2 regions of the Lederbergia sp. B243.17 genome follow, and region 2 is predicted to be linked to the other one. Evidence: riboswitches for the same ligand, from Rfam matches in the RefSeq annotation. Region 2 holds a riboswitch; the other holds the start of a gene.
What was found. A riboswitch is a leader RNA that binds a small molecule or an ion and turns the genes downstream of it on or off. The one in region 2 is predicted to bind lysine.

Region 1: it holds a riboswitch for lysine, as region 2 does, so the genes downstream of both, AC0TWI_RS20880 (aspartate kinase) here and AC0TWI_RS08515 (amino acid permease) in region 2, are expected to answer to the same signal.

Annotation. Positions count from the first base shown of each region.
Region 1 is NZ_JBWBKF010000097.1:139,958-149,183, forward strand. Features, by position in the region: gene sdhA (succinate dehydrogenase flavoprotein subunit) at 1-407, opposite strand, end outside; gene AC0TWI_RS20870 (succinate dehydrogenase cytochrome b558 subunit) at 469-1,101, opposite strand; gene AC0TWI_RS20875 (YslB family protein) at 1,387-1,842, shown strand; gene AC0TWI_RS20880 (aspartate kinase) at 1,905-3,143, opposite strand; lysine riboswitch at 3,345-3,530, opposite strand; gene uvrC (excinuclease ABC subunit UvrC) at 3,575-5,347, opposite strand; gene trxA (thioredoxin) at 5,494-5,808, opposite strand; gene AC0TWI_RS20895 (electron transfer flavoprotein subunit alpha/FixB family protein) at 5,960-6,937, opposite strand; gene AC0TWI_RS20900 (electron transfer flavoprotein subunit beta/FixA family protein) at 6,975-7,739, opposite strand; gene AC0TWI_RS20905 (enoyl-CoA hydratase) at 7,771-8,544, opposite strand; gene fadR (fatty acid metabolism transcriptional regulator FadR) at 8,564-9,154, opposite strand.
Region 2 is NZ_JBWBKF010000043.1:27,886-37,111, forward strand. Features, by position in the region: gene hpaB (4-hydroxyphenylacetate 3-monooxygenase, oxygenase component) at 1-246, shown strand, start outside; gene AC0TWI_RS08475 (SRPBCC family protein) at 572-997, shown strand; gene AC0TWI_RS08480 (tRNA dihydrouridine synthase) at 1,057-2,028, opposite strand; gene AC0TWI_RS08485 (sodium-dependent transporter) at 2,139-3,497, opposite strand; gene AC0TWI_RS08490 (amino acid permease) at 3,716-5,086, shown strand; gene AC0TWI_RS08495 (LysE family transporter) at 5,090-5,716, opposite strand; gene AC0TWI_RS08500 (hypothetical protein) at 5,861-6,199, shown strand; gene AC0TWI_RS08505 (YqhV family protein) at 6,283-6,561, shown strand; gene AC0TWI_RS08510 (carboxymuconolactone decarboxylase family protein) at 6,589-6,954, opposite strand; lysine riboswitch at 7,133-7,312, shown strand; gene AC0TWI_RS08515 (amino acid permease) at 7,412-8,860, shown strand; gene AC0TWI_RS08520 (MDR family MFS transporter) at 8,990-9,226, shown strand, end outside.

The DNA of each region.
Region 1 (9,226 bases), on a different contig from region 2:
AACAATTGCTGGCCAGTTGTTGCGCCTGCATAAGCTGTCCGATGGTGCTGCGTGCCGCCGAAACGACGGAAGTCCAGCAAGCCTTCAGGTGTACGGTTGAACATAACACCCATGCGGTCCAGTAGATTGATAATGCCTGGTGCCGCTTCACACATCGCTTTAACCGGAGGCTGATTCGCTAGGAAGTCCCCTCCGTAAACTGTATCGTCAAAGTGGATTAACGGAGAATCCCCTTCACCTTTCGTATTAACCGCCCCGTTGATTCCGCCCTGTGCACAAACAGAGTGGGAACGCTTTACCGGAACGAGCGAGAAAAGGTCAACTTGTTTGCCTTCTTCCGCAATTTTTATTGTTGCCATCAAGCCGGCCAAACCGCCGCCGACCACGATGATTTTACCATTACTCATCGTGTTGCTCACTCCTTTTCTTTTCACCGTTGTTCAATCACACTTGCGTTTATTTCCATGTTTATCCGACGAAAAGGTCAGGGTATACAAACGCAAGTGCCGCACGAACGCCTACAACCGAAATGGCAATGAAGAAAATACCGAATACCCAAGTAGAAATCCTTTGAGAACGCGGTGATTGCGTAATTCCCCATCTTACGCAGAACGACCACAATCCATTAGATAAATGGAATGTAGCTGACAAAATACCGACTATGTAAAGAATGAGCATGATCGGATTCGACAAGATGTTCTCCATCATCTGGAAGTTGACTTCCGCGTTGCCGAGCGCCGCTTGAACACGGGTTTCGTAAACGTGCCATGCAATGAATGCCAATAGAATAATACCTGTTACACGTTGGATTGTGAACATCCAGTTCCTAAAATAGCTCAGTCTTCCAGGATTGTTATTTGCCTGGAATGCAATGTAAATTCCTAGAATTGCGTGAAAAAGGATCGGAATATAGATTAATCCGAATTCCAGGAAAATGAGGAAAGGAAGACTTTCGACAACTCCTGCTGCATTATTAAATGCCTCTTCTCCTTTTGTAGCGAAATGGTTAATAACCAAATGCTGCACTACAAAAAGGCCCACCGGAATTACACCCAGCAGTGAGTGCAGCCTGCGCCAATAAAATTCGTTTTTTCCCGCCACAGTTTACCCCCCTTAAATAGTGAAACAATGTGTCTAGCAATCAGGCATGCACGCAATCATCCAAATGAAGGCGCATACCAAGACAACTGTTTGATTATGTGACATATCCATTCTACTCCCCACTTTATAAAGCGTCAAGGCAACGGTTACACAAATTACCCGATAAATCGGCATTGTTCGGCAATCATTCTAGCGAGGAGGATTTTCTTTTCCTATTCTCATATTTTTTTTCAAAAGACGCCTCTTTTTGTATATAATAGCGTTATACAGAAAGAGGGGAATCATGTGAAAACCAAAGTTATGGAAGAGAGGACAGAAACCCAGGCTGAGACGCTCACGGTGCCGATTTTCGGATATGAGCTTCTTCGGGACCATCTCATCCCCGATCTGCTCGGGAAAGATTCAGCCGATATTACATACTGGGCAGGAAAGCAGATGGCGAGAAAGTTTCCGCTTCTTTCCTTTGAAGAGATCCGCTCCTTTTTCTTTGAGGCCAACTGGGGAACACTCCAGCTGATTGAACAGACTAGAAAAGGCATGAAACTGGAATTATCCGGTCCCATTATAGATAGAAGGATGCAGATGGCTCCGCATCCTTGCTTCCGCCTCGAAGCCGGGTTCCTCGCCGAACAAATACAGGCCCAGAAACAAGTCATCTCCGAAGCATTTGAGGAAACAAATAAAAAACAGCGGATCGTTACTATAACGGTACAATGGGACACAAAAGACGCAGCAGACTGAGTCCGTTCCACAATCCATTAAAAGCTGCCCTGATCCAATGGCTCAGGGCAGCTTTTCGTTTTTTAGGAATGGCCTACTTTGTCTTGTACTTTATCGAGGCTGAAGGCTTCATGCAGCGCCCTTGCCGCCTTTGTCATATTGCTCTCATCCACAACAGCAGATACTTTGATTTCAGAGGTACTGACCATCTTAACCGGTATGCCCTGTTCAGCCAGCACCGCAAAAATATTTGCCGCAACGCCCGGGTTGGAGACCATTCCTGAACCGACTGCTGATACTTTTGCAAGCCCAGCCTCATATTCAATGCTTTCAAAACCGATTTCTTCTTTCTGATTTTCCAGCACCTTTACCGCATCCTGGCGGTCTTCACTTTTAATGGAGAAAGACAGGTTCGTTTTATTTCCATCCGTCTTGCTTTGAATGATAATATCTACATCAATCCGATTTTCAGCGAGTACGGAGAAGATGCCGGACAGGCCGGTCAATTCATTGTTCAAACCGAAAATCGTTAGCCTAGTCATATCCTTTTCAAAAGCAATCCCGCGGACGACCAAATTGTTTTCCATTGTAACTTCCTCCTCAATAACTGTTCCCTCTATATCTTCAGTGCTTGATCTGACTTCAAGCCGGACTTGGTGATTTTTAGCGAATTCGACAGCACGTGGATGCAGGACACCTGCGCCCAAATGTGCCAGTTCCAGCATTTCATCATAAGACAGCGATGACAGCTTTCTTGCGTCCTGCACATAGCGAGGATCTGACGTGAACACACCCGGTACATCTGTACAGATTAAGCAGCGTTCTGCTTTAAGGGCTGCTGCAAGTGCAACGGCTGTCGTGTCGGATCCCCCGCGCCCAAGCGTCGTAATCTGTCCATCCTCCGTCACTCCTTGGAACCCGGCAACGACGAGCGTGTGGCCCTCCGCCAGCTTTGTTTCCAAAGGCTTTGTATCGACATCAATGATTCTTGCGTTGCTATGGACTTTTTCCGTCTTGATACCCGCTTGCCAGCCGGTAAAAGAAACAGCGGATAAGCCGCTCTCTGCCAATGCCATCGACAGAAGCGAAATCGAGACCTGCTCCCCAGTTGCCAAAAGCATGTCCATTTCCCGCTTTTCTGGGTGATCGGTGATTTCACCTGCGAGCCCCAAAAGTTGGTCAGTCGTTTTGCCCATTGCTGACACGACTGCAACGACATCATTTCCCCGTTCTTTTTCTTTGGCAATCCGGCTTGCCGCATTTTTGATTTTCTCTGCTGTGCTCAATGAAGAGCCTCCGAACTTGATGACAATCAATCCCAATGAACTCGCCTTCCTTCGTAGGTAATCCAATGAACTCGCCTTCCTTCGTAGGTAATCCCTGTCCAAACTTTCCGTTTTTTCAAATCGGCATTGATGAATAGCGCCGTTCAGTTGAACAAGTCTTTTTTTGCAAACAAAAAAGCAATGAGAATCTGATCCCATTGCTTGTCGTCTGCGTAATATCGCGTCGTAAACATACCAGCATGAGATAGCTCTCCAAAATGAATCAATCATTTTGACAATCCTGCATTTCTTAAACCCAGGACCAGCGAAAAATCGTTAAGGACAGTTTTCCGCTTCGGCAATCCTTCCCTTTCAAAACCCTTCACAGAAGCCTTAAACTTCTCCGGACTTTTACTATTGAAGGTTTGCACCTCTATCAGCTTTTTGAATTTTGTCTATTATAGCACGCCTTGCTATAATGTACAAGTTTATTTATCCAAATTTTCTTTCAGCGTAATAGCTGTATTTTTTGGCAGGCCGGCTTCTATCAATTCTTCCACTGTTGCTTCCTTCATCTTTTTTAAGGAGCCAAAGTGCTTCAGCAATTTTTTCTTGCGGACCGGCCCGATTCCTTCCACCTCGTCGAGTGCCGATTGAAAAGCCGATTTTCCGCGAAGCTGCCGGTGGAACGTGATCGCAAATCGGTGCACCTCGTCCTGGATCCGCTGCAGCAAGTAGAACTCCTGGCTATTGCGTTCCAGCGGGATGAACTCCAGCGGGTCTCCATATAAGAGCTGGGACGTTTTATGCTTCTCGTCCTTTGCCAGACCGGCTACAGGAATTTCCAGCCCCAGTTCATTCTGCAATATATCCTTCGCTGCTTCAATTTGCCCTTTTCCACCATCGATGACGACCAGATCAGGAAGTGGCAGTCCGTCGCGCAACGCCCGGGAGTAGCGCCTTCTGACGACCTCGCGCATGGATTCATAGTCATCCGGCCCTTTGACGGTCTTAATTTTGTATTTCCGGTATTCTTTCTTATCAGGCTTGCCGTCGATGAACACGACCATGGCTGAAACCGGATCGGTCCCTTGAATATTGGAGTTATCGAACGCTTCGATCCTGTGCGGAGTGTAAATATTCATCGCTTCGCCCAGTTTGTCGATCGCACCGATTGTCCGCTCCTCATCTCTTTCAATGAGGGAGAATTTCTCCTCGAGTGCGATTGTGGCGTTTTTCACAGCCAGCTGGACAAGTTCCTTCTTCTCTCCCCGTTTTGGCACGAGCACCTTTGCTTCAAGCAGCTGTTCGGCAAGTTCAGCGTCCGCGCTGTCCGGAATAAGAATCTCTTTCGGCTTGAAATGATTCGGCTGAGAGTAAAATTGCCCGAGATACGTCAAAAATTCCTCATCCTGATCCCCATAGACCGGAAAGAGCGAAACATCTCTTTCGATTAATTTGCCTTGGCGAATGAAAAATACTTGGACACACATCCATCCTTTATCAATCGCATAGCCGAACACATCGCGGTCCGTGAAATCAGAAGACATCATCGTCTGCTTTTCCATGATCGCCTCGATATGGCTGATTTGGTCCCGGTATTCTTTCGCTCTTTCAAACTCGAGCGATTCTGCCGCTTCTTCCATCTTTTTGGTGAGGTCCTTCTTGATGTCCTGGAAACCGCCATTCAAGAAACGGGTGATTTCATCGGTCAATTTTTTATAAGTCTCCTGTTTCACCTCGTTGACGCAAGGTGCGAGGCATTGGCCAAGATGGTAATAGAGGCAGACACGGTCCGGCAGGGTCTGGCACTTCCGCAATGGATAGAGCCGGTCCAGCAATTTCTTCGTTTCATTCGCTGCTTGCGCATTCGGGTATGGCCCAAAATATTTCCCCTTGTCCTTCTTCACTTTGCGGGTTGTGATCAGGCGCGGATGCCGTTCGTTTGTCAGTTTGATATAAGGGTAGCTTTTGTCGTCCTTGAGCATGATGTTGTATTTCGGGTCATGCTTCTTAATCAGATTCATCTCAAGAATCAGCGCTTCGATGTCCGAACGGGTGACAATGTATTCAAAGTCCTCGATTTCACCGACTAGCCTCTGGGTTTTCGCGTCATGGGAGCCGGTGAAATACGAGCGGACCCGATTTTTCAGCACCTTCGCTTTCCCTACGTAAATGATCGTCCCCTGCCGGTCCTTCATTAAATAGCAGCCCGGCTGATCGGGAAGGATCGCCAATTTGTTTTTGATGATGTCGTTCATGTTCTCACCTCCTGTTTTGCCTTTTGGCGAAATTGAAAAATTCCGGGCAAATGCCCGGAATTCAACTAGGCGCTGTCGCCTAAAGTGTTTTACATGTCATGGTTTTGCTGATGGCGCCGATGAGCAGGCGCCCTCCGCTTTTATTCTTACATATGTTTGTGCAGGAGTTCTGCTAGTGCTTCTTTTGGTTGGAAGCCGATGGCTTTGTCTACGACTTCGCCGTTTTTGAAGACGATGAGTGTCGGGATGCTCATTACGCCGAATTGGCTTGCTGTTTCTTGGTTTTCGTCTACATCGAGTTTGACGATTTTTACTTTATCTCCAAGTTCTGAATCCAATTCTTCCAATACAGGAGCGATCATTTTACAAGGTCCGCACCATGTTGCCCAGAAGTCGGCCAATACGAGGCCCTCTTTTGTTTCAGAAGCGAAGTTCTGGTCTGTTACATGTGAAATTGCCATTTTTATCTAACCTCCTAAAAGTACAATTCAACGCTAATGCAAGTATATCACCAGGATATTTTAAGTCCTAATGATTTGCTTATCTCTACGATAATATACCCGCCTGCGGAGATTTTACACTCATCAGGCGGGCGGTTGGAGTTTATGTTGGTCAGCTTCCCGCTTTCACTTTGCGGAACTCTTCCGTCAGAAGCGGAACGACATCAAACAGGTCTCCGACGATGCCGTAGTCGGCGATGTTGAAGATGTTCGCTTCCGGATCCTTATTAATGGCAACGATCACTTTGGAGTTGGACATTCCGGCAAGATGCTGGATTGCTCCTGAGATGCCGCACGCAATGTATAGATCTGGTGTTACGACTTTTCCTGTCTGCCCGATTTGGAGAGAGTAGTCGCAATAATCCGCGTCACAAGCCCCGCGGGATGCGCCGACAGCTCCGCCGAGAACGTCAGCCAGCTCTTTCAGCGGCTCGAAGCCTTCTTCGCTTTTAACTCCACGGCCTCCAGCGATGATGACTTTCGCTTCGGATAAGTCGACTCCTTCGCTCGCCTTGCGGACGACATCTTTGATGATCGAGCGCAGGTCTGTGATCTCGCATGATACTGAGGTGATGTCGCCGCTTCTCGCATCGTCTTTTTCCAAAGGATCAATATTGTTCGGCCTAATGGTAATAAACGTGATGCCATCCTTGATAATTTTCTTTTCAAATGCTTTTCCGGAGTAAATTGGACGGATGAAAACCGGGTCTGCTCCGTCTTCTTCTATCGCTGTCACATCCGAAACAAGTCCAGTATTGAGCTTGCTCGCGATTTTCGGGGAAAGGTCCTTGCCAAGGGCGGTATGACCAAAAACGATGCCCTCAGGATTTTCTTCACCGACGACTGCCATGAATGCCTGAGAAAAGCCGTCAGACGTATAATGCTTTAATTTCTCATCTTCAACGACGATTACACGGTCTGCGCCGTACTTGATCATGTCTTCTCCGAAACCTTTAACATCCTCGCCGATCAGTACAGCAGCCACTTCGCCGCCGTCCGCGATTTTTTTTCCTGCGGCAATCGCCTCGAAAGATACATTTCTAAGCGCTCCGTCTCTGGCTTCACCAAGTACCAATACTTTTTTTGCCATTGCGATACCCTCCTGTTTCTATATCCTCACGAAGTGTTTATATAACTTTATTCAGCAAGCTTGCCAATTCTTTAACCTGATCCTGTAATTCGCCTTCAAGAATTCTGCCAGCTTCTTTTGCCGGCGGCAGGTAGATTTCTACTGTTTCTGTTTTCGCTTCGACATCGTCCTCATCGAGATCCAGATCGTCAAGCTCCAGTTCTTCCAAAGGCTTCTTTTTCGCCTTCATAATCCCTGGCAATGAAGGATAGCGCGGGTCGTTCAACCCTTGCTGAGCAGTGACGAGCAACGGCAAGGTTGTCTCGATCACTTCCGAATCGCCCTCAACATCCCTTGTCAACGTCACATTTTTGCCGTCGATTTCAAGTTTGGTAATCGTTGTCACGTATGGAATGTCCAAGATGGAGGCGACACGGGGGCCAACCTGTCCGGATCCGCCATCAATTGCGACATTACCGCCAAGAATCAGGTCTGCGTCTTTGTCTTTCAGATATTCTGCCAGAATCGCAGCAACGGAAAATTCATCCGCATCATCCAGATCATCTTCCGTGTTGATCAAAACAGCTTTATCCGCGCCCATTGCTAGAGCTGTCCGCAGTTGTTTCTCCGCATCTTCGCCGCCCACTGTGACGACGGTCACTTCCCCTTCATGATCATCCCGGACACGGATCGCTTCCTCGATTGCGTACTCATCATAAGGATTGATGATGAATTCAGCGCCGTCCTCTTGTATTTGGCCGCCTGAGATTGAAATTTTCTCTTCCGTATCGAAAGTTCTTTTCATAATTACGAAGATGTTCATTATCCGTACCTCCTAAAATATGAAACTTGCATTAGTTGCCTTTAAAATCGGGTTCGCGCTTTTCAATGAAAGCACTGATGCCTTCTTTGCCGTCTTCGGAATTGAATACTTGCCCGAATAGTCTTGCCTCTTCTTTCATACCTTCATAAAATTTGTCCGATTTTGAATAACGGAGCAGTTCGATTGCCGCCTTTGTCGTAAGAGGGCTTTTCTTGGCTATTTTCGCAGCCATCTCCTTCGCCCGGTCAAACAACTCCTCTTCAGGATAGGCCTGATTGGCGAGCCCCCAAAGAACTGCATCCCTGCCGGTAATCGGATCACTTGTCAGCATCATTTCTGCAGCTTTCGCCGTGCCGACGAGCCGCGGCAGGCGCTGTGTCCCTGCAAATCCCGGAATCAGCCCGAGCTGCAGTTCCGGCAGCCCGAGTTTGGCATTCTCGGCTACAAGCCGGATATGGCATCCCATTGCCATTTCCAGGCCTCCGCCCAATGCAGCGCCATGGATGGCAGCAATCAGCGGCTTCGGAAAGTTTTCCATTCTTTCAAATACATCCTGCCCATTGAACGAAAGCTCAGAGAAATCGCTTTCACTTTCAACCGTTGTAAATTCCTTGATGTCAGCACCGGCGGAAAAAAATCTTCCTTCCCCGTAAATAAGCGCCACCCGGATTTCAGCATCATTCTCAATTTGGTCCAGCATCTCATCCATCTCCCGGATGAGACCGGAAGAAAGGGCATTTGCAGGCGGCCTGTTGATTTGAATCAACGCCACACGGCCCTCTCTTTCCAACTTCAAATGGTTCATGAAGCCAACCCCTCCTTCATCAATCTTCCTTCTTGGCACAGCCGTACAAAAGCATCTGGTGGACAGGCTTTGCAAGCTTGACTAAATCGTATTTCTGCTCATTTATTACCCAAGATGTAGCCGTTTCATCCATCGTGCCGAAAATCATCTGCCTGGCAAGACGAACGTCCAAATCTTGGGCAAACTCTCCCGTCTCCATGCCATAGCGAAGAATCTTATCCATCAGCTGGAGATACTCTTTCAGCACCTCATTGATCTTATGGCGGAGGTCGACGTTCGATTGTCTCAGCTCCAGCTGGGTAACGATTGCCAGATGGTGGTCATCTGACAGGATTTTAAAATGATTTTCCACCATTATGAACAGTTTCTCGGCGGCAGACTGCTTGCCTTCGATTACCTCTTCTATTTTGGAAACGAAGATAGCCATCTTTTCCCGGAATACCGAAATGAGGATGTCCTCTTTGTTCTTGAAATAAAGGTATATCGTTCCGTCGGCCACGCCTGCTTGTTTTGCGATCTTTGACACCTGCGCCTGGTGATAGCCATTTTCTGCAATGACAATCACAGCGGCATCAACGATCTGTTTATATTTCGGTTTGTTTCTTTTCATTATTTTCCACCTACTATGCTTTTGAAAATGAATGATGATTCATTCATAATTCAATATTAAAATAAGTGGTTG
Region 2 (9,226 bases):
GCTTTCAACACACTTCAAGCAGATCTTGATCTGTATCTTCAAGCCGCAAATCGAACTGCCCTTGATCGGGTAAAATTGTTCCGGCTCGCCTGGGATCTGACAATGAGTTCATTCGGAACGAGACAAACCCAATTTGAACGATATTTTTTCGGCGATCCTGTTCGTTTGGCTGGACAATTATACGTCAATTATCCGAAAGAGAACAATATAAAAACCGTAAGCAGTTTTTTAAACCTTGTTGAATAATGGAACGACAAAAATCAATCTGAAATTGGCTGGCATTGGGGATTAATTTGAACCCAAGTGCCAGCCAATCTGTATTTATAAACGTAATTTGCCATGGACCATGTGCTTTTGAAATGATTTCGTCGTACCCATACTGTCCTTGGAACACTCCATAACCATCCCTGCCCCCTTGATACATACAATAGAAGATACTTTGGTGTGTATGCGCCAGTGTTTTCTGAATGTATTTAGTTTAAATCGAAGATAAATAGTTGTTGAAAAATGGTTTTTTGGTGATACCAAGAACTTTTAAATAGGTGTTTTATTTTTCATAAGAGGTGAGGGAATGGACACAAGGAAAATGGTTGGCCAAACGAAGACTGTTGGATTTCAAGTAGGAGTTAGAAGAACCTTTCCTATTTCACAGGAAAAAGCCTGGGATATTATCGCCTCTGAAGATGGACTAAAATCATGGTTAGGTGATAGCGATGGAATAAACCTTCAGCCAGGTCAGAAATTCTTTACAAAGATAGGAGAAGGCGAAATCCGAATTGTAAAACCTCTCCACCAACTTCGGCTTGGCTGGAAAAAAGAAGGGTGGGACAAACCGTCTACCATTCAAGTTCGAATCATATCAAAAGATCATACAAAAACCACGATTAGTTTTCACCAAGAAAATCTCTCTGATCAGCATGTTAGAAAAGAGATGCAGCAATACTGGGAAAGGATTCTTAATCAAATTGAAAAAGAAATTCATTTGGCTGGCAAATAAGCCGGTTCGTTCTACAAAAAACAGCATGGGGAGATGATCCCCCCCATGCTGTTCTACATTTATTCCAATCCGTCTAAAACCTCTTTCACCATTTTCCTCACTTCATCAGTCGACTTCGTATTCATTAACTGATTCCGCAGTTCACTCGCGCCTCTGAATCCGCGAATGTAAATCTTGAAGAAGCGGAGGAGCGGTTTGAATGGACGCGGTTCGAACTCCGCCGAGTATTTGTCGTGGAGGTCGAGCTGCAGAAGCAGCAGGTCGAGGTATTCCTTCACGCTGTGTTCTTTTGGCTCTTTCTCAAAGGCGAACGGGTTGGTGAAGACGCCTCGGCCGATCATGACGCCGTCGACGCCGTATTTTTCAACGAGCTCCAAGCCTTTTGCCCGGTCCGGGATGTCGCCATTGATCGTCAGCAGCGTGTTCGGAGCGATCTTGTCGCGCAGTTTTTTGATTTCCGGGATGATTTCCCAGTGGGCGTCGACTTTGCTCATCTCTTTTTTCGTGCGCAGATGGATGGAGAGGTTCGCGATATCCTGCTCCAAGACATGGGCGAGCCATTCGTACCATTCGTCGATCTCGGTATAGCCGAGCCTAGTTTTGACACTGACGGGCAGTCCGCCGGCTTTGGCAGCTTCAATTAGTTCGGCTGCAACAGGAGCGCGGCGGATCAGGCCGGCGCCTTTTCCTTTCGGAGCCACGTTCGGTGCCGGGCAGCCCATGTTCAGGTCGATGCCGCGGAAACCGAGTTCCTTCATACCGATGCTCATCTGCCTGAAATACTCCGGCTTGTCTCCCCAAATATGGGCGACAATCGGCTGTTCGTCCTCTGTGAACGTGAGACGGCCTCGTACGCTCGCTTGTCCGTCCGGGTGGCAGTAGCTTTCCGTATTCGTGAACTCTGTGAAATACACGTCAGGCTTCGCTGCTGCAGCGATGACGTGGCGGAAGACGACGTCTGTCACATCTTCCATTGGTGCCAATATAAAAAACGGCTTCGGCAAATCAAGCCAGAAATTATCATTGCTCATATTCCATTCTCCTCTTGCTATCTTTTCGTCATCCCACTAGTATAACAGAAAACACGCCATCGTTCATCAATGAAAAAAGCTGTTCCTTGTACAGGAAACAGCTTTTTCGCTCATTTCTTCAGCCAGTTAAGTGCGCCAATTACATCCAAAAAGACGATGACAATCGCAATTGGGGCGAGGTATTTTAAAAGGTAGTACCATAATGTGAAAAAACCGCGGCCCGTTTTGGAGCCGGCTGACATTTCCTCGAAGAGGGCTTTCCGCGACATCTTCATCGGGATGAAAAGGGCGATCAGCAAGGCGCCGAGCGGCATCAGCACATTCGAGACGAGAAAATCCATCAGGTCAAAAATCGTTTTTCCGAATAGTGTCACATCCGCTAGCACTCCATATGAGAGGCAGGACGGGATGCCCGCAAGGAAGATGAGCACGCCGATCTTCCATGTGAGCTTTTTCCTTCCGGCTGGGCTGCTGCTTTTTCTTGTCGCTACGATAATTTCAATCATTGAAAATGCCGAAGTAAGGGCTGCGAATAAAAATAAGATCAAAAAGGCGATGAAAAACAATGTGCCGAATGGCAGTTTTGAAAAGACCGCCGGCAATACGGCGAAAATTAGTGTCGGACCGGCATCAGGCTGCATGCCAAACGTGAATACCCCAGGAAAGATGGCAAGACCGGCCAGCAGCACGATCAAAATGTTCATCATCAGAATCGAAAAGGCACTGCTCGGCAGATTCTGTGTTTTCGGCAAGTACGATGCGTATGTCACCATGACGGATACGCCGATGCTCAAGGTGAAGAATGACTGTCCGAGCGCGAACAAGACTGTATCCGACGTGACCATCGAGAAATCAGGCACGAATAAAAAGGCGATCCCTTCGCCGGCTCCCGGCAATGTGAGGGAGCGGACAATCAAAAGAAGGAACAAGATGAACAAGGCCGGCATCATGAATTTGCTGGCTTTTTCGATGCCTTCCTGTACCCCTTTGGCAACGACGATGATAGTGAGCAGCATGAATCCCGCCTGGGCGGCAATCGTTTCAATCGGGTTCGAAATCATTTCCCCGAACAAACTTTCAAACCCGCTTGCCTCAAGGCCGCGCAACCCGCCCGTCAACGCTTTAAGCAAATAAAGAATAATCCAGCCGCCGATGACGCTATAAAAAGACAGCAAAAGGAAGCAGGCGACAACGCCGATTTTGCCGATAACACTCCAGTTCGTCTTCGGCGCCAGTTTCCGGTACACCGAGATGGCATCTGTCTGCCCGTTCCGGCCAAGGATGAATTCCCCAAGCAGAAGCGGCATCCCGAGAAGAAGCGTAAAGGCCAAGAAGATGATTAAAAAGGCTGCCCCCCCATTTGTGCCGGCCACATATGGGAATTTCCAGATCGCCCCGAGACCGATTGCCGAACCGGCTGCGGCAAAAATAAATCCGATTTTCGATTTCCAATGTTCCTGTTGTGACATTTCCAACCCAACTCCTGACTATGTATGAAGCATCATTATGTATCCGCCTTAAAAAGGCAGTTATCTGAAAAGTATATAGCAATTCGCAAGTTCTGAAAAGCTTTGTAGAAAGGATAGATACGAAAAATAGTGGAGAAATGCCTTTGCCGGATGCAATCGTCCAATACATAATCCTCCGGCCTCCGACCATACTACTACTGTAAAAAGGAGGGATTCGGATGGAGATTACAGCGCGGGCAGGCGGTAAAGGCGGAGGGGGAAAGAAAGACAAGAAACTGGCATGGTGGCAGCTTTCGATGATTGGTGTCGGCTGTATCATCGGAACCGGTTATTTCCTAGGGTCAGGGCTCGGAATCAAAATGACGGGGCCGTCCATTCTCATTTCCTTTCTGCTGGCAGCGGTTGGGACGTACTTCGTATTTGAGGCTTTGGCGAAAATGTCGGCACAAGACCCGCAGCCTGGCGCTTTCCGCTCCTATGCGAAAAAAGCGTATGGGGGATGGGCCGGTTTCGGCAGCGGCTGGGTGTATTGGTTTTCGGAGATGCTCATCACTGGGAGTCAGCTGACGGCATTGTCGCTGTTGACGAGGTTTTGGTTCCCGGATGTACCATTATGGGTGTTTTCTGTCTGCTATGCGGTGCTCGGGCTTATTGTAGTCATGATTGGAACAAAAGGATTCGAGCGGGCGCAAAACCTGTTCGCGATTGTAAAGATTGCCGCCATTCTGATGTTTATCGTTCTCGGTGTAATCGTGCTCTCCGGTCTGTTCGGACTAAGTGATGGCTTCAAGCCGCACGTTCCGAATTCGATGGATGAATTTATGCCAAAAGGCTGGACGGGACTGTGGGCCTCGCTCATTTTCGGATTTTATGCTTTTGGCGGTATCGAAATTATGGGGATCATGGCAGTCCGCCTGAAAAATAAGGAAGATACACATAAGTCGGGGACAGTCATGCTGATTGCGCTCGTCATCATTTATATCATTTCATTAACACTTGCGGTCAGCCTCGCGACGGTCGGCAAGTTCAATGCGAAAGAGAGCCCGTTCGTCATCGCATTGGACAAGTTTGATTTTTCCTTTTTCCCTCATATGTTTACGGCGGGCATCATCATTGCCGGATTTTCGACAATGGCGGCGTCGCTGTTCGCGGTTACGAGCATGATCGTTACGCTCGCGGAAGATGGTGATGCGCCAAAGCTGTTCGCTAAAAAAGGGAAGCTGAAAGTGCCGCCGTTCGCCTTTGGGCTGACGATTGCCGGATTAATTGTGTCGATTGTCACCGCGCTATTAATGCCGGACTCGGTGTATGAATACATTACAACGGCGGCGGGGCTCATGCTTTTGTATAACTGGTTTTTCATTCTTATCTCGTACCCGAAGCTGATCGAGGTAACAGCATTCGGGCATGCGAAACGATTTGCGGGCATGTTTTTGATTTTGCTTGCGATCAGCGGCACGCTCGTCCAGAAATCGAGCAGGCCGGGATTTTTCGTGAGTCTAGCATTCATTGCCTTGATCGGAGCAGCTCTGTTCATTATCCATCTTGTGAAAAAGAAAAGTAAAAATCCGCAGACGGAGCGAGCGTGACCATCACAGGAACATTTTCACAGCCTGGATGCCGAAGTAGATGCCGAATCCGATCAGGGATAGGCCGGAAACGATGGAAATGAGCATCAGGAGCTTATCCGTCATGAACCGCCTGAAGATGCTGGCAACGCCCGCCATCGTTACGTCCCAGATGAGCAGGCCGACAATAATCGCGAAGCTGTAAAGGGCTACCGTTGACGGCGCGTTTTCTGCAGCCGTCTTGGCAAGAATCGAGCCGTAGATGCCGAGCCAAAACAGGATGGTCAGCGGGTTTGAGATTGACATGAAAAAGCCGGAGAAGAACGATTTGGCGGCCGAGTCCGCCTTCGCGTTGCGCATGTCCCCTGCGATTTTTCCGGCGCTGACGATGCTTTCAACCCCTGTATAGGTGAGAACAAAAAATCCGAAACACCATAGAAAAGTTTTCATAAACGGAATTTCAAGAAAATGAACGATGCCGAAATAGACGAGCAGCATATAGACAAGATCGGCGATCATTGCGCCGAAACCGACGAGCCACGCATGAAAGAATCCGCTCTTGATCCCCTTGTCCAATTGTGCGGCATTGACGGGTCCGATCGGCGCAGCGAGAGATAAGCCAAGAAACACATATCCAAAGAAAAGTCCCATCGATTCAACTCCAATATCCATGTTTCTATCAATGTATTCATGAGTGGATGCTTGTACGCCTTCAATTTTCATACGACAGGCAAAGGATAAAAGAGCATGTGGGGAGAGATAATAGATCAACAGGTATTTTAAGGAGGCAGCCGCATGACGGTCTATGTGTACCAGACATTTCAGCTAAAACAGGAAGCATTCAAAGAAGGGCTTGAAAATCTGCAGGAAATGAAGGATTACCGTAATGAAAAATACAATCACAATGTGCGGATTCTGACGCCGCTTACCGGCCCGGATCATACGTATGCACTCGTTGCCGAGTATGACGGTCTTGCGGAGATGGAGCTGCAAAATGCGAAAATGTTTGATGATGATGAGTATTTGGATCTCGCCGGGCGCTTTTTCCTTGAAGATATTGTCCAGGGAAGCATGAACACACAGTTGCTCAGGGATATGAAGCATACGAAAAGCGACAAGGAGGAGGAGGACTGAGAACGGTCCCTCTCTGAAAACTTGTCCTTCTTTTCGGATTCCCGCATATACTGTTGACAGCACAGTAAGCGGGGGATGAGCGGATGATTCATTTTTTGGAAAAAGCGATTATCGGGATGGCCTTCATGAGGATGGTATCGGGGAGCATCGAGCTATTCGCGGCATTTTTGTTCCTGAGATACAATGATGTGGAAAAGGCGCTCGTCATCAATAGTTCACTGGCGCTGATTGGCCCGATCATTATGATTCTAACGACCGCGATCGGCTTGTTCGGCATTGCCGAAAAGGTGTCGCTTGCCAAAATCCTTTGGATCTTCGGCGGGGTCGCTTGTATTCTTTACGGTGTGATGAAGAGCAGTTAAAAAACGAGGGGAGCTCCCTCGTTTTTTTCATTGCAGGCGGCCGCCCAGTTGTTGTATGCATTCCTGTAGGAGCGTGACTGTTTGGCTGATTGTGGAACCGCCGCCGAAGGCCGCGGCTACACCTGCCGCTTCCAGGATTTCTTCTTCGCTGCAGCCTTGGTCGAGGCAGCCCTTTGTATGGTAAATGATGCAGTATTCATGCTGGGCATGGAGGCTGATGCCAAGTGCGATCAGCTGTTTTTGCTTTTCGGTTAATGATCCCGCTTTAAAGCATTCTTCCGTAAACGCATTTAAGCGGCTGGCAAACTCGGGCATCTTTTCGGTGAATGTGCCCATTCCCTGTTTAAAGTCGCGCAAAGCTTCTTCCGTTGTATGTCTCGCTTCCATATCCATCTCTCCAATCTTTCTGTATCGATTCCTTATTAGTATGAGCCATGGGAAAAGTTTTACTCTTTTGACCGCAAATAAGCGGCCTAAATGAAAGCCAGGAAACTTCTGGGCTGTACGAATCGATTGCAGCATTCGACAAATTGTTTTATAATCGAAATATAACATGATAATTCCCATTCACCGATGGGGTAGAGGTGCAGCTTTTATGAGTATCGCATTTAAAGTCCAATGAGACTGATGAGGATGCGGGGAAGGAAAAGTTGCCGAAGTGTAGGCGGATCATTGGCTGCCTATGCTGGGGATGTTCCGAAAAGGGGCATCACTGTCACGTTTACAAAAAACGTGGAGGGCTATCTTCGGAAGGATTTTACGGTCTGCAACAGCCGTCGATCTTCTTCGACGGCTGTTTTCTATTTTCAGCAGGAAATCCACCCTTCACCAAAAGAAGGAGTGCAACAGCATGGCAAACAAGAAAGGCACACAGGTAGAAGGGCAGCTGCAAAGAAAATTGAAAGCCCGGCACCTGGCAATGATCTCGCTCGGAGGATCGATTGGCACCGGCATCTTCCTCGCAAGCGGCGGCGCAATTCATCAGGCTGGCCCGGGCGGCGCGCTCGTCGCCTATGCGGCCGTCGGGTTCATGGTTTATTTTTTAATGACGAGCCTCGCTGAAATGGCGGCATATATGCCGGTCGCAGGTTCATTCAAGGAGTACGCGGCAAGATTCGTCGACCCGTCTTTTGGCTTTGCGATCGGCTGGAACTATTGGTACAACTGGGCGATTACGATCGCGGCAGAGCTTGCGGCGGTCGTGCTGATTATGAAGTTCTGGTTTCCGGACAGTCCGTCGTTCATCTGGAGCGGACTGGCGCTGATCATCATGTTCGGCTTGAACTACCTGTCTGTTAAAGGCTTCGGGGAAGCCGAGTTCTGGTTCGCTTTGATCAAGATTGTGACGGTCATCATTTTCATCGTGACCGGCTTGATGATGATTTTCGGCATCATGGGCGGCGAAGCGATCGGATTTACCAATTTCACCGTGGCGGACGCTCCTTTCCATGGCGGATTTTTCACGATTCTCGGTGTCTTCATGGCAGCAGGGTTCTCCTTTCAGGGAACAGAGCTCCTCGGGGTCGCGGCAGGAGAGAGTGAAGAGCCGGAGAGGACGATTCCAAAAGCGATCAAGTCCGTGTTCTGGCGGATTCTCTTGTTCTATATTCTTGCAATCTTTGTGATTGGCATGATCATCCCTTATACAGATGAACGCCTCTTGAGCGAAGCGGTTTCGGTCAGTCCGTTCACCCTCGTATTCGAACGCGCCGGCTTTGCTTTCGCCGCTTCGGTGATGAACGCGATCATTCTGACAGCAGTCCTTTCCGCGGGCAACTCGGGGATGTATGCGTCGGCCAGGATGCTTTGGGACTTGGCGCGTGACGGAAGTGCCCCTAAGTTTCTCGCTAAATTGGACAAAAGAGGGGTTCCGGTTCCGGCATTGATCGTGACAGCGCTCGTTGGCTGCTTTGCCTTTTTGACGACATTTTTCGGCGACGGACAAGTGTACATCTGGCTGCTGAATGCTTCCGGGATGGCCGGGTTCGTTACCTGGCTTGGGATTGCCATCAGCCATTACCGATTCCGCCGAGCCTATATTGCGCAAGGAAAGGATGTTAAAGACCTTCCGTATTTGGCCAAATGGTTCCCGATTGGCCCGATTGTCGCCTTTATCCTTTGTGCGGTCATCATCGTTGGCCAAAGCTTCCCGGCGCTGCTTGAAGGGGACTGGGATTGGAGCGGGCTCATCGCCTCCTATATCGGACTGCCGCTGTTCCTGGTCGTCTGGCTTGTTTATAAATGGAAAAACAAAACGAAAATGATTCCGCTGGAAGAATGCAATTTTGATAAAGAGTAAACGCGAACGGGGAGTGCCGGCACGATAAACCGGCCCTTCCCGTTTGTTTCTGTTCCGCTAACACACGCCGTGAAGGATGGGATATAATAAAGGCGGCCATGACTAGCACGGCCGGATCAGGAGGAAACGATGAATAAAGAAACGAAACATAAATCCGTAGTGGCTGCATTGCTCATAGCCACATTTTTAACGGCGATTGAGGGGACAATCGTGAGTACCGCGATGCCTAAAATCGTAGGAGATTTGGGCGGCAGCCATCTTTATACTTGGGTCATCTCGGTCTACTTGTTGGCGACCGTCATCTCGACACCGGTATTTGGCAAGCTTGCAGACTTATACGGAAGGAAAAAGATGTTCCACATCGGT